DNA from 4 places in the Alteromonas sp. McT4-15 genome. Region 2 is predicted to be linked to each of the others. Evidence: predicted binding sites of a transcription regulator. Region 2 holds the regulator's gene; each other region holds the start of a gene.
The links. Region 2 encodes sigma-54, which starts transcription at its own class of promoters, with help from an activator protein. Its sites were predicted from a motif close to GTTGGCACGNNNNTNGNNT; they were not measured.
Positions count from the first base shown of each region.

Region 1 (3,621 bases), on a different contig from region 2:
AGGTGGTAAGCTATCAAACAATAAAGGCATCAACCGCCAAGGTGGTGGCCTTTCTGCCGATGCGTTGACTGAAAAAGACAAAGAAGATATCAAAACAGCCGCTAAGATTGGCGTAGATTACCTTGCCGTATCGTTCCCACGCAGCGGCGCAGATCTAAATTATGCTCGCGAACTGGCTGAAGCAGCAGGTTGCTACGCAAAAATTTGTGCCAAAGTAGAACGCGCTGAAACCGTTGCAACTGACGAAGCTATGACAGATATCATTAGTGCATCGGATGCCGTAATGGTTGCTCGTGGTGATTTAGGGGTTGAAATTGGCGATGCCGAGCTTGTAGGTGTACAGAAGAAGCTTATCGCGCGCTCTCGTCAGCTTAACAAAGTGGTCATTACTGCAACGCAAATGATGGAGTCGATGATTGATAGCCCAATGCCAACGCGCGCAGAGGTTATGGATGTAGCTAACGCAGTGCTTGACGGTACCGATGCGGTGATGTTGTCTGCTGAAACAGCCGCGGGTAACTACCCTATTGAAACGGTTGCGGCTATGGCGCGCGTTTGTGAAGGTGCAGAAACACATCCAAGTGTTAAAATTTCAAAGCATCGCATGGACGAACAATTCTCGTCTACCAGTGAGTCAATTGCACTTTCAGCAGTTTACGCAGCAAACCACCTCCCAAGTGTTAAGGCAATTGTCGGTTTGACGGAAAGCGGAAGCACGCCAACGCTGATGTCACGCATCACCACATCCTTGCCAATAATAGCAATGTCGCGTCACGAAACAACACTAAACACGATGGCGCTTTGCCGCGGCGTAAAACCGGTTTACTTTGACTCATCACAAAGTGAGCCAGGTCGCTTGAAGTATGATGTTATTGCTTCACTCAAAGAGAAAGGCTTAGTTAAAAGCGGTGATAGCATTATTTTGACCTATGGTGACGAGATGGAAAAAGTGGGTGCCACCAATACGCTTAAAATTGTCGATGTAGAGTAAGACTAACAATTTAAACAATGGCATAGAGCGCTAAAAGAATAAAAGCGAAACCTGACATCAGGCTTCGCTTTTTTATTTAGATTGAAGATACAGAATACGATTCTGCATCGTTTTGAACACTCACTGCATATTGGGTCAAATGATGCGACAGAATGTTTTCAGCGCGTTCAATTAAATCATCGCGCTCATGATCCCACCCTCGCAAGTCGGCCTGTTTTGCTTGAGCAATATAATGGTCCATCCGCATCTTACGTAGCAAATGAGACTTTCTACTTAAATCAAATTCAACTTGCGAATACGTGCCTTCTATTTTCACAATATCTGGATGTAGCACACGCTCCTGATCATCTGCTGTCGCTTGACTTACAAAAGTACTACCGTTACTTGCCATTCCAACGATAACTACAAAAAAAGATACAACGAACCCCGAAACAACCCAGCGTAAAATATTCATGCCACTCTCCTTGAAGCGTCTAGTTAATAATAGATTGCAGTTATCGAGCCAACAATAAAATACATATAAAACAATGACGTATATAATTTTAGCTATTTATTGATCATGAAGGTTGGGAATTTTGTACACAGCGCTTTGAATATTTCACGCTACGACAAAACAAAGATGTGTTTGTCGTGCAGAGTTTGGGAAATGAGGTTGAAAACAGGTTGTCGGTTAAAACAAAAAAGGGGCTCGAAGCCCCTTCTGTATCGGTGATTAAACGCAATTAGTTCATGGCTGTTTCAGTCACCACACGTAAGTTATCTTCGACATCTTTTACATCAGATGCATTTTTCGCAATCTCAATCGCAAGGTCACGCTCAGCATCAGAATCAACATCGCCCGTTAGGGTTACATTGCCGTTTTCTACATCGACATCAATGTCAAAACCAGAGATATCCGTATCCATAAGAAGGCGAGTTTTAATTACGGTAGCGATTTTCGCGTCAGTTAACTCACTCGTACCTTCGTCGTACGTCTCTTCCATGTCTTCTGACATATCAGAATCCATGTCAGCTTTTGCAACAACCGTTAGTTTGTTGTCTACCGACTTTACGCCATCAATGTTAGACACTAACTCTTCAGCCAGCTTCTTCTCAACAGAGTTATCCACTTTACCAGTAAGAACAACATTGCCGTTTGAAACATCGGTGTTAATATCGAATGAATCTAGGTTACCATTGAACAACAGCGTAGCTTCAGCTTTGCCATCAATCCATGCGTCTTTGGCGCCCTTTTCCCACTTGTTGTCAGAGTTCATATCACCTGCATAAGCAGCAGTAGTCAACGATGTAGCAACAATCATAGAAAGTAGTGTGCGTTTCATAACATTTCTCCTTTGTCGAAACTCGAATAAGGTAATGCCAAAACAATGCCAACGACATAACAAACTGATTTAAAATAAAAAAACTCAAACACAAAACACAACAACCAATATTCAAGATGAAAAGTTTGCTTGCTTTGCAGCAATTTTTACTCGCCAAAGAATAATAATTCTTATTTAGCACATCTGAACTGAATCTAAACTATTCTCTTCTCGCCAGCGTAAACATTAACAATTCTTAACTGCGTAACCGAAATAAAACTGCCCGCTATGCTTGGTGGCGAGTTCTATGGCTCAGGGAGGCTATCTAAATGGAAATAGTGTTGTTGGTTTTTTCTGTAATCTTCATAGCGATATCTTTTATACCATTACTTCCCTCGTCGCACTGGACAGTTAGAGTATGGGAATTTCCTAGATTACAAATAGCGACTTTGCTAGCGGTATTACTTGTGGTCTATACAGTGAAAGCAATCTCTTACACTTTATCGGTATTAGATGTGATATTAATGCTAGGGCTTGCCGTCAGTCTGCTCTATCAATGCATGTGGATTATCCCTTATACACCACTTTACAAGCGCGAAGTACGTCGTGTAGCGGCTGAGTCTAAAGAGACATTGAGCATCCTTTCAAGCAATGTTTATATGCCGAACGACGGTTTTCAAAAGCTACTATCCCATGTGCATAGCACCCAACCTGATTTTTTAGTTACCCTTGAGTCTAATAAAAAGTGGCAAGATCACCTCAGTGAGCTTGAAGAAGACTACCCCCATCAGAAATTTTGCCCATTAGAGAACTTATACGGCATGCATGTTTACAGCAAGTATGCTTTTGAGAATGTGACCTTACGCTTTTTGATTGAGGATGACGTACCGTCGATTAGAGCAACGATTAATGTTGATGGGCAAAAAGTAACCTTATACTTTTTACACCCTAAACCACCAAGTCCAACCGAAAACGAATATGCAAAACCGAGAGATATTGAGCTACATGTGGTTGGAAAGGAAATTTCGAAGCAAAACGGCCCTATTATAGTTGCAGGAGATCTAAATGATGTGGCCTGGTCACCCACCACGCGCCATTTTAAAAAGATAAGTGGCCTGCTTGACCCGCGAGAGGGACGAGGATTTTTTAACACCTTCCATGCACACTATCCACTTGTGAAGTGGCCGCTTGACCACGTATTTCACTCGAAGCACTTTTCATTAGTACGTATTGAGAGACTAAGTGATATTGGCTCTGACCATTACCCTCTTTTCACTCAACTGGCACTTGTTGCACCACCCAATCGGGATTAACACGCCCTAGTTAATG
Region 1 is NZ_JAJALG010000005.1:88,354-91,974, reverse strand. Features, by position in the region: gene pyk (pyruvate kinase) at 1-991, shown strand, start outside; gene LHL20_RS06020 (hypothetical protein) at 1,068-1,445, opposite strand; gene LHL20_RS06015 (BON domain-containing protein) at 1,714-2,313, opposite strand; gene LHL20_RS06010 (endonuclease/exonuclease/phosphatase family protein) at 2,622-3,605, shown strand; gene LHL20_RS06005 (hypothetical protein) at 3,616-3,621, opposite strand, start outside.
Region 1: LHL20_RS06015 (BON domain-containing protein) is a predicted target of sigma-54. The motif match lies at 2,348-2,366, and genes of this name have one in related genera.

Region 2 (3,621 bases):
GTTCTAATTACTCAAGGCTCGCTTGTGATTAATGCCGACGAAGTTGAAGTTATCGCGACAGCGGGCGAAGGCAGAGAAGTGTTTGTCGCACGCGGTAACCCTGCGAGCTATACGCAAGAGCTTGAAGATGGAACGCCAGTATCCGCTAAGGCGAATGAAATTCGCTACGAAGTGATTAATCGGGTGATATCGCTTACCGGGAAAGCGGAGCTGAAACAAGACACCAGTATGGTAAAAGGTGACAGCATTACCTTTGATATGATTACCGAGCAACTGCTTGCAACCGGTGGCGATGACGACAACGGTGAAGGAAGAGTGACAACTGTTTTCACTCCTGAAGCAATTCGCAAGACGAATGCTAAAGACAACGAACAAGATAACGAGGGCAACCAATAGCAATGGCTACTTTGAGCGCAAGAAACCTTGCTAAGGCGTATAAATCACGCCAGGTTGTCCGAGATGTCAGCCTCAGTGTATCGACAGGTCAAATTGTAGGCCTGTTAGGCCCAAATGGTGCTGGTAAGACCACAACATTTTATATGATTGTTGGGCTTGTTCCTCTTGATAAGGGCGCCATTGAAATTGACGACAACGAGTTAACACATCAGCCCATGCATGAGCGTGCACGCCGCGGAATTGGCTACCTCCCGCAGGAAGCATCTATATTTAGAAAGCTCACTGTGCATGAAAATATCATGGCAATTTTACAAACCCGTAAAGATTTAAATTCACAGCAGCAAGAGGAAGAAGCCGATGCGCTACTTGATGAATTTAATATTAACCATATACGTAATAGTACGGGGATGAGTTTGTCAGGGGGAGAACGCCGCCGAGTGGAAATTGCGCGCGCCCTTGCAGCTAAACCACAATTTATTTTATTGGATGAACCCTTTGCTGGTGTTGATCCAATATCAGTAAATGATATAAAGAAGATTATTCAACATCTTCGAGATAGGGGTATCGGTATCCTTATCACTGACCACAACGTACGAGAAACATTGGATGTTTGTGAAAAAGCGTACATTGTGAGTCATGGCGAGCTTATTGCGCAAGGAACTGCGGAACAGGTTTTAAGTAATCAAAAAGTAAGGGATGTATACCTAGGCGAACAATTCAGGCTATAGTTAGTGTAACCGGATTGTCATTTTTCAATCTCGCTCAGGTATATTCAATTTAGAGCATTTAAATAAGACGTAGATGAAACCATCTTTACAGCTAAAATTTAGCCAACAACTCACCATGACACCTCAGTTGCAGCAGGCCATTAAACTGTTGCAGCTTTCTACGCTCGATCTTCAACAAGAAATTCAAGAAGCGTTGGATTCAAACCCGCTATTAGAAGTTGAAGAAGGCCACGACGAGCCTCAGCTTGAAAAAAATAACATCGATAATGATGACAGTGGGGTAGAAGCTTCTGCCACTGCATCAAGTGATACTTTGGAAGCTGGCGACGCACTAGAAAAAAATGATCTTCCAGACGAATTGCCAATCGATAGCACATGGGATGAGTATTATTCAGCATCGTCTGCGCCGGCACCAGGACCTGCCAGTGACGACGAACAAATTTTCCAAGGTGAAACGACTGAGGACATACAAGAACATCTATTGTGGCAGATGCGCCTCACCCCTTTTTCTGACACTGACCGTGCCATTGCAATGGCTATCATTGATTCTATCGATGAGTCAGGGTATCTAACCGTTACTCTTGAAGAGATTTTAGAGGCGGTTAACGCGCAAGAAGCCTCTGGCGAAGATGAAGAGGAACTCATTGAAATGGACGAAGTAGAATGTGTATTAAAGCGCATTCAAATGTTCGATCCCATTGGTTCTGGATCGCGCACCCCACAAGAATGCTTGATGGTACAGCTTCGCCAATTCGCAGATGATACACCATGGCTTGCCGAGGCAAAGCAGTTAATAGAAGACTATTCTGATTTGCTGAGTAGCAAAGATTACCGCACCTTAATGCGCAAGAGCCGATTGAAAGAAGATCAGCTTCGCGAGGCTATGCGTTTGCTGCAAACCTTGAATCCTCGCCCAGGTAGTGCTTTAGTTACTAAAGAACCTGAGTACGTTATTCCAGATGTATCGGTTACCAAAAAGAATGGCCGTTGGGTGGTTGAGCTGAACCCTGATAGCCTGCCAAAACTTAGCGTCAATCAACAATATGCCGCAATGAGTCGCCGTGCGAAGAACAGTAGCGATTCACAATTTATCCGCTCACACATGCAAGAAGCCAAGTGGTTTATCAAAAGCCTAGAGTCGCGTAACGACACACTGATGAAGGTAGCAAATTGTATTGTGCAGCAACAAATGGGCTTTTTTGAACATGGCCCAGAAATGATGAAACCAATGGTATTAAATGATGTCGCAGAAATGGTAGATATGCACGAATCGACTATTTCACGTGTGACAACACAAAAATACATGCATACCCCTCGTGGCATCTTCGAGTTGAAGTATTTCTTCTCTAGCCATGTTGCAACGGAGTCAGGTGGTGAATGTTCATCAACCGCCATTCGTGCATTGATCAAAAAACTAGTGGCAGCTGAAAAACCCAGTAAACCACTAAGTGATAGCAAGATTGCTTCATTGTTGGCCGAGCAAGGCATTAAAGTTGCCCGGCGGACAATAGCAAAGTACCGGGAATCGTTATCGATCCCGCCGTCGAACCAACGCAAGAGCCTTATTTAACGGGCTTAATAATATAAGGAAGACGAAATATGCAAATCAACCTTACTGGTCATCATGTCGAAATCACCGACTCTTTGCGTAATTATGTCGATACGAAGTTCAGCAAACTTGAACGTCACTTTGATCACATTTCTAATGTGCATGTCATCCTGAACGTTGAAAAATTAAACCAAAAAGCAGAAGCGACAGTTCACTTAAGTGGCGCTGAAGTATTCGCATCCTCAGAAAATACCGACATGTATGCGGCGATTGACAGCATGGTTGATAAACTCGACCGGCAGGTAATCAAGCATAAGGAAAAACTTAAAAAGCACTAGTAGTTAATTAAGTATGGATATACAAGCCATCGTAAGTCTGGACCGCACTGAATGTGCGGTTCAATGTAATAGTAAAAAGCGTATTTTAGAGATCATTGCCGATATTGCTGCTAAGAACAACGCGCATATCGACCAGTCGACAGTACTGAATAGTTTGTTGGCGAGAGAACGAATGGGTAGCACAGGTATCGGAAACGGCATTGCCCTTCCCCATGGTCGCTTAGCTGGCCTTGATAGAGTTATTGCCATTGTTGTTACCAGCACACCAGCTATTGATTTTGATGCGCTAGATGAAAAACCTGTCGATATTTTCTTTGCACTATTAGTACCTGAAGAACAAACCGAAGGTCATCTACAAACACTAGCCACAGTCGCAGGCAAACTGAGTAATAAAGACACTATTAAAGCAATAAGGCGTGCTACCACAAGCGATGACATTATAAATGCGTTAGCGTAACTCGCTGCTATACAACATTACTGCATTAAGCGCTTAACAGTGTAAAGGGAGAATATAAGTGAAGCTGATTATTATCAGTGGTCGTTCGGGCTCAGGAAAATCAATTGCACTGCGCGCTCTTGAAGACTTAGGGTATTACTGCGTTGACAATAT
Region 2 is NZ_JAJALG010000007.1:65,768-69,388, reverse strand. Features, by position in the region: gene lptA (lipopolysaccharide transport periplasmic protein LptA) at 1-396, shown strand, start outside; gene lptB (LPS export ABC transporter ATP-binding protein) at 399-1,124, shown strand; gene LHL20_RS07675 (RNA polymerase factor sigma-54) at 1,198-2,694, shown strand; gene hpf (ribosome hibernation promoting factor) at 2,724-3,011, shown strand; gene ptsN (PTS IIA-like nitrogen regulatory protein PtsN) at 3,025-3,468, shown strand; gene rapZ (RNase adapter RapZ) at 3,527-3,621, shown strand, end outside.

Region 3 (3,621 bases), on a different contig from region 2:
TTGCATAAGCGCTTTGAGAATGAAAAAGAGTACCTTCAGGCCGTACATGAAGTGCTTCAAGATATAGTGCCTATTTACAATGCTAACGAAGCATACAAATCTTTGGACGTAATACGACGGCTTTGTATGCCTGAGCGCATTATCTACTTCACAATTTCATGGATGAACAGTGATGGTGATATCGAGGTTAACCAAGGTTGGCGGGTTCAACACAACTCAGCAATGGGGCCCTATAAAGGCGGCTTGAGGTTTCACCCAACTGTGAATTTATCAGTACTAAAATTCCTTGCCTTTGAACAGTGTTTTAAAAATGCCCTTACTGGCCTCCCCATGGGAGGAGGTAAAGGAGGTGCGGATTTCAACCCCAAAGGAAGAAGTGATAGAGATATCATGCTTTTTTGCCAAGCTTTCATGCGAGAGCTCCAACGCCATATTGGAGCAAATACTGATGTGCCAGCAGGAGACATTAACGTAGGAGCAAGAGAAATAGGTTATCTCTATGGTGAATACCGACGGCTTAATAATAGGTTTGAAGGTGTACTAACGGGTAAAGGACTAGAATTCGGTGGCAGCTACGTAAGAACCGAAGCCACGGGCTTTGGTCTCATCTATTTTTTAGAGGCTGTTTGCCGCGCTCAGGATAGCGTTGTTGAAGGTAAAACCGTAATTGTTTCTGGCGCTGGTAATGTCGCGCTTCACGCTGCACTTAAGGCCAGTGAAAAAGGCGCTAAAGTAGTGACACTTTCTAATAGTCGTGGCCTTTTGTATAACGAGCAAGGTTTGAGCGAGGCCGACATAACTTGGGCCATCGAAAATCATAACCAACGCGATAACATTTTACTTGATATGGAAGATGAAGGGATGGGTAAATGGCAAGCCGATGAAACCCCATGGCATATCAAGTGCGATATTGCTCTGCCCTGCGCTACGCAAAATGAGTTAGACGAGTGCGATGCTCGCAAGCTCATAGAGAACGGCTGCACAATGATTTTAGAAGGTGCAAATATGCCCTGTACTGACAAAGCACAAAACGTATTTTTTGATGCCAAAGTAACTTACGTTCCAGGAAAAGCATCTAATGCAGGTGGAGTCGCGCTCTCTGGTCTTGAGATGTCGCAAAATGCAATGTTTAGTCAACGTAACGCAGAGACCTTAGATGAGCAGTTACAAACCATTATGAACCATATTCACAACCTTTGTGTTACCGAAGGTAAGCTCGGCGGCGAAACTTACATCAACTACATGAAAGGCGCTAATGTTGCCGCTTTTAGAAAGCTCGCTGACGCAATAGTGGCACAAGGTGTTTAGCACCTTGCACCACAAGGGTGTGCACTATTTTTCCAAGAGTTATGTAATTTTTTCTTCGCTATATATTTACCTCTAACACCCTCGCATAACATAGACAAAAAAAGCCAATAAAAACATCAAGTAAGTATTGCTTTCCCGATTGGAATAGTTCTCGCATTAGTAAAATCGTTCGAAACTACCTGAGGAAGATAATATGCAAATTTTCGAAGCATTACGTCAAGATCATGAAAAACAACGTCTACTGTTGAAGATCCTTGCTGAAACCAGCGGAAACACTGCGGCAAGACGAGAGTACTATGAAGAGCTGAAAGTACAGCTAGAAAGTCACGCAGTGGCGGAAGAGCGTCATTTCTATTCGCAATTGCTAGAGAAAGACGCCACTGTGGATTTAACTCGACATGGCATAGCGGAACATCACGAAATTGATGAATTACTGGAAAAACTGGATGAAACCGATATGAGTTCACCAGGTTGGTTACGTCACCTGAAAAACCTGCAAGATAAAGTAGAACATCATCTTGCTGATGAAGAACAGGAGTTCTTCCAATTAGCGGGTAAAGTACTTAATGACCGCCAGAAATCAAAGCTTGCAGATGAATACCGTGAAGAAATGAAACTAGCGGTGGAATCAGCAACCACTGCCGCTTAATGGTGAGTCGGCAAACAATACACGGAACGTCAATTAACCCTAGCCCCAAAAAAGTGGCACTGCGCGAATTGAATACAAAAATGCCAGCTAAACACTGGCATTTTTTTATAATCAAAATGGTGAAAGGCGTCGACTTCGACACTGCGTTTTTGCAGTAAAGAAAAACAACGCCTGTAATGTTCACCTATTTTTTAGCGATGATGTATACCGCATGAATTACACCAGGAAAATACCCTAAGATCGTTAAAAGAATATTTATCCAAAAGTGAGCACCAATTCCTACCTGCAAAAATACACCGAGCGGCGGAAGCAAAATCGACAATAAAATACGAATAATATCCATAGTAAATTCCTTGTTGTTGAATTATTTTCACTATCTAGTGAGCAAAATTGTCACACTTTAGTGAGCAAAATTGTCACACTTTAGTGATTATGTAGTGCATCTACTGGCACAATTCACGTCTTTATTTATTACGCTGTTTTTACTGCACATTAAGTGCCACTTATGTCGACAAAGATAATTGAAAACGAACATACAAGCATGAACTTACTACTTTTTATTCGTAAATGTAATACATTCGGGTATCAATAAAAAAGACTAAGCGCCAAACGGCGTGTGTTGCAACCACGCTTCCAAATCATTTTTATTTAGCGGGCGACTAATAAAGTAACCTTGAACCACATCACATCCCCACTCTTTCAAAATTTCAAGTGAGGCTTTGTCTTCTACACCTTCTGCCACTACCTTTAGATGAAACGCACTGGCTAAGCGCAGAACAGTATGGACGATCTGTTGATCGTTTTCGTCACTTGCCAGCGATAATATAAAGCTCTTATCAATTTTAATGGTTTTAACAGGTAAGTTCTTGAGGTAGGCAAGTGAGGAATATCCTGTTCCAAAATCGTCGATTGCAAAATGAAACCCTCGTGCAGTGAGCTCAGACAAGTTTTCAATAGCCAACGACGCATCTGCAACTAAGTCACTTTCTGTTATTTCAAGCTCAAGGGCTTCAGGAGACAAGCCTTCATCATTGAGCTTCTGAACCAATTTATTCAGCAAAACTTTGTTTTGAATATCTTGAGTCGAAAGATTCATTGCAACAGTAAAGTGATATCCTTTACTCCTAAAGTACGCCAAGTCGGTGATGGTTTGTTGCATTACCCATGTCGTAACCTGTTCAATAAGCCCGGCTTGCTCTGCAATAGTAATAAACTCATCTGGCGGAACAAATCCCAGTACACTATTATTCCATCTTATAAGCGCTTCCATACTGGAAACTTTCATGCTAGTTAAGTCGACTTTAGGCTGATACACCATCGAAAGTTCATCTTGTTGGCTTGAAAGCGCGCGTTTAAGTTCCGTCGTTATCGAAAGCCTTCTTGAGTATTTGTCCTCAAGCTCAGCGCGATAATTAACACACCAATTCCCCGAATGAATCGCTTCGTCAGTAACAATGTTCATCTTTCTGAACAATTCTTCAGAGGTAGAGGCATCTTGAGGACAATTGATAATAGCCATCGCTACCTTGACTGGAATTGCAATAAGGTTACTTTCAACCGGCTGTTCTAAAATATGTCTTAATGTATTGAGCTGGTCTTCAGTTAGGAGCTGTTCAGTGATATACAAGATCTCGCCGCCTGCCAAACGCGCTGAAGTACCTGGC
Region 3 is NZ_JAJALG010000020.1:15,777-19,397, forward strand. Features, by position in the region: gene gdhA (NADP-specific glutamate dehydrogenase) at 1-1,308, shown strand, start outside; gene LHL20_RS13870 (hemerythrin domain-containing protein) at 1,502-1,957, shown strand; gene LHL20_RS13875 (YqaE/Pmp3 family membrane protein) at 2,142-2,300, opposite strand; gene LHL20_RS13880 (EAL domain-containing protein) at 2,556-3,621, opposite strand, start outside.
Region 3: LHL20_RS13870 (hemerythrin domain-containing protein) is a predicted target of sigma-54. The motif match lies at 1,447-1,465, and genes of this name have one in related genera.

Region 4 (3,621 bases), on a different contig from region 2:
TCTATGAACTAGCGACATACTCTATGTATGAAGGTAGACACGAGGTCTTTCTCGATGCTGTTGCTAAGCTAGCGAGCGCGTTTGGGCAGTCTGCAATGTTTCAAATATTAAACGCGGACGCTTTAGTAAGAAACAAGCAATTTGAAAAAGCAGAATCTAAAATCACGCCACTACTAAAAAAATATCCAGACCAAGGTTTCCTAAACTACCTCAAGTCGGTTGTTAGTTTTGAAAAACAGGATTTTGAAAGTAGTAAATCGTTTGCCGAGAAAGCAATACAAAACGGTGTTGATAATGCTAGAACGCGTTTGATAGCTGCAATTAGCGCTTACAACCTTGAAGCGTTTGAGCAGGCACACAATCACTTTGAATCGATTGCTGGAGTGTTAAGCAAAGATTCTCCAGAGTATCGTATTTATTCATCGACGCTGCTTGCCCTGGGGTATAAGGAAAAAGCGATTTCAGCGTTAGAAGAAATGAATAACGTTTCCCTCAGTGACTTGCCGCTCTACACATCTGCAGCAAAGGCGTTATCTAGCACTAATAAATCAGATGAGGCACTTTCAGTGCTAAAACGCTTTGACAACTTAGTTGAGGGTGAAACTGACACTTTTGTTGAGCTCAATATTAATAAACTTGCTCTAGATGATTTGAATGCACTAGCTAACTTAGAATCTCTCGATGAAGCGCAATCTTCTGATTCAGTAAAAACGGCATTGGCTTCTTTTTACCTATCTCGCAATGAATTTGATAAAGCTGCGAAAATTGCAGATGACTTTGCGCAGTCTGAAGAAACCCTTTATACCGCCAAAGTGATCGAAGCATTTATTGCGTTAAAGCAAGAAGCTCCAGATGTATCTGAAAAATTCAATTTGTTGTTTGAGCTTGACGAAAATTCGCTTCCAGCCTTGTTCTATTTTATTAATGAGAATATTGAGGCGGAACAGTATGAACAGGCACTTGCGTTTTCTGAGCGTCTGCAAAATCAAATACCAGGCTCAGTAATTGCGGTGACCACACATATAAAAGTGCTGTCTTCTATGGAAAGAGACGAAGAATTGCTTACGTTTCTAAAGCGCACTTATGAGCAAGAAGAGCAAAATGTAAACATAGCTTCATTATATGCATCAGAACTGTTCAATCAGGGGCAAGCGTCTGAAGCAAAACGCGTGCTGTCTGATTTTTCGGTGGATAGTGCTGCAAAACCTATATTTTGGTTAACGTTGATTAAGGCTGAGTCTGTACTAGGTAATGATGAAGCTGCAAAAAAACTCGCAAAAAAATGGGTGACAATTGTTCCTGATTACAAGCCAGCTGTGTTACTGGCTTCAAATTTGTTCGAGGCAGATGGCGATTACGCCGAGTCAGTACGTATTCTAAGAAAAGCACAGTTAGCATTTCCAAATGATAACGATATCAAACTGCTACTAGCGTCGACCTTATTGAGCACCAATGACATTCGCGGTGCTAGAAAAATCGTAAATAGCACGCCTTCATTAGCACAAGCTGGATTGCCATATAACCTCATTGCTGGACGCCTCGCGCTAGCTGATGAGAATTTTGATGAAGCTCAAGAGAAATTAGAATCGTATTATAACGAATACAAGACATATGACTCGCTAATGTTGTTGCTTCAGGCGTATCGCGGCCAAAAAGCGATAGAGAAGGCAACTCAAGCTTGTGAAGATTACATAAATACAAATGGTGTTGATCCACGTGTTTCTCTATATGTTGCAGAGCTTTATATAAAAACAGATCATGACAAAGCAATCATGCATTATGAAAGACTGTTAAGAAATGGCGCTGAAAGTGCGATGGTGCTTAATAATCTAGCGTGGTTGCATCATGTTAATTCAAGAAATGATAAGGCACTAGAATACGCTGAGCGAGCAGTAAAAATAGAAGGGGATAACCCTGATTACCTCGATACCCTAGGTATGATTTACCTAAGGTTAGATAGCGTGGTTGAGGCTGAAGCTATCTTGAATAAGGCACACAACTTGGCTACAACCAACCTTTCTATATTGTTGCATTATGCCGAAGCGTTGGTTTCAGCTGGTAAAATGGGCCGTGCTGAGAATATGTTGTCTCCACTTACTGGACGTTCAGCTGAGTTGGATAAGGAAATTAATCGCATTCTAAATAGCAAGCCTGTTTAAACTGTCTGGTTTTTTTACATTGATAAAATGGGTTTTTGGAAAATTGTTTAAAATCAATGGCATAAAAGTTGGCACACTGGTTGCTTTACTAATATCGATAGAATGAAACCATTTTCTTTTAATGAGGACGTTATGAAAAAATTATTATTAGCAACCGCAATGTTAGCAGCAAGCTCTGCAGCGAACGCTGGTGTAGTAAGTGCAGCTGGTGGTGTGTCTTGGGAAGTAGATGGTGGACTTCCAAACTTTAGCGCTACTATCGATTTCACACAGTGGTGGACAGTTACTAACACTACTGGTGTTGCTGACCTAAATACTGCTGTTTCAGCTGAAACAATTTCTCCAACTCTTTCAAGCATTTCTAATGCTTACGCAGGTGGTGATGCACCAGAGCTAGTTGGTGCTGGTAAATTCAACCTAGGTAATGGTCTAGGTGAGCCAAACTGTAACGGTTGTGAGCTTACATTCAGCTTTGGTGGTCTATTCTTTGACCCTCAAAATGCGAATGCGCCAATCGACTCTACTGACGGCTGGTTAAACATCTATGTTGATTACGATCAAGTAGGTGGTGCATTTGACGAAGCGCAAATGGATAACTTCGCTGACGCGACTGACCACGCTGCTCGTGCAGTTGATGGCGACCTATGGTTAAGCCTAAACCTACGTGACTTCCAATACTATGCAGACCCTGCGTATGCAAACATTGGTGAGCCACTAATCTCTGGTACAACATTGTTCTACGGTGAAGTAATTGGCGGTATCGCTGAGTCTAACTTCATCTCTGACTTCTTCGCTGGTGCGTATGAAGCTGATGCATTTGGTCTAGCGTCTACTTTCGACGATAACAGCCGTGCTCCTGCTTCACCTGCTGACCTAAACATTTCTGAGTACAGCGTACGTGGTTCTGGTAACGTTGAAGCTGCTACAGTATCTGCTCCTTCTACTATTGCTATGTTTGGTCTAGCGCTAGTTGGTCTAGGTGCAATGACTCGTCGTCGTAAAGCATAATCAACGACTTGTCACGCGAAAGCGTAGCACACTAAATATTAAAGCCCAGCAGTAGCTGGGCTTTTTTGTGTCTGTTGATTACTGGAATTAATTTACAAGAATTAAAAGCAATAAAAAACACGGCATTGCCGTGTTTTTTAATAGGTATTATTTGGATAAGTTAAGAGTCAATGTTTTTGATTTAACCCTTTCCGTATATCAGCAAGCATTTTGGCAAAGCTAGGTGAAAGACTAGTTTCTAAAAGTTTTTGATTTATGTAATAAGGGGCGCGCTTTCCGTGATAGTCAATCACAGGGCCAATCTGCTGAAACTTAATACCCACAAAGCCCATGCTTCTCGCTAATCTAGGCTCCATCATTACATAAGCATGTTTAATATTATTCTCTATCGTTAAGCCAGCAGCTGCAAAATACAACCCGACAGCAATAAACGGAAAGCAGCGCAACTCAGTTT
Region 4 is NZ_JAJALG010000008.1:82,301-85,921, reverse strand. Features, by position in the region: gene LHL20_RS08555 (tetratricopeptide repeat protein) at 1-2,159, shown strand, start outside; gene LHL20_RS08550 (PEP-CTERM sorting domain-containing protein) at 2,292-3,167, shown strand; gene LHL20_RS08545 (PEP-CTERM/exosortase system-associated acyltransferase) at 3,335-3,621, opposite strand, start outside.
Region 4: LHL20_RS08550 (PEP-CTERM sorting domain-containing protein) is a predicted target of sigma-54. The motif match lies at 2,227-2,245, and genes of this name have one in related genera.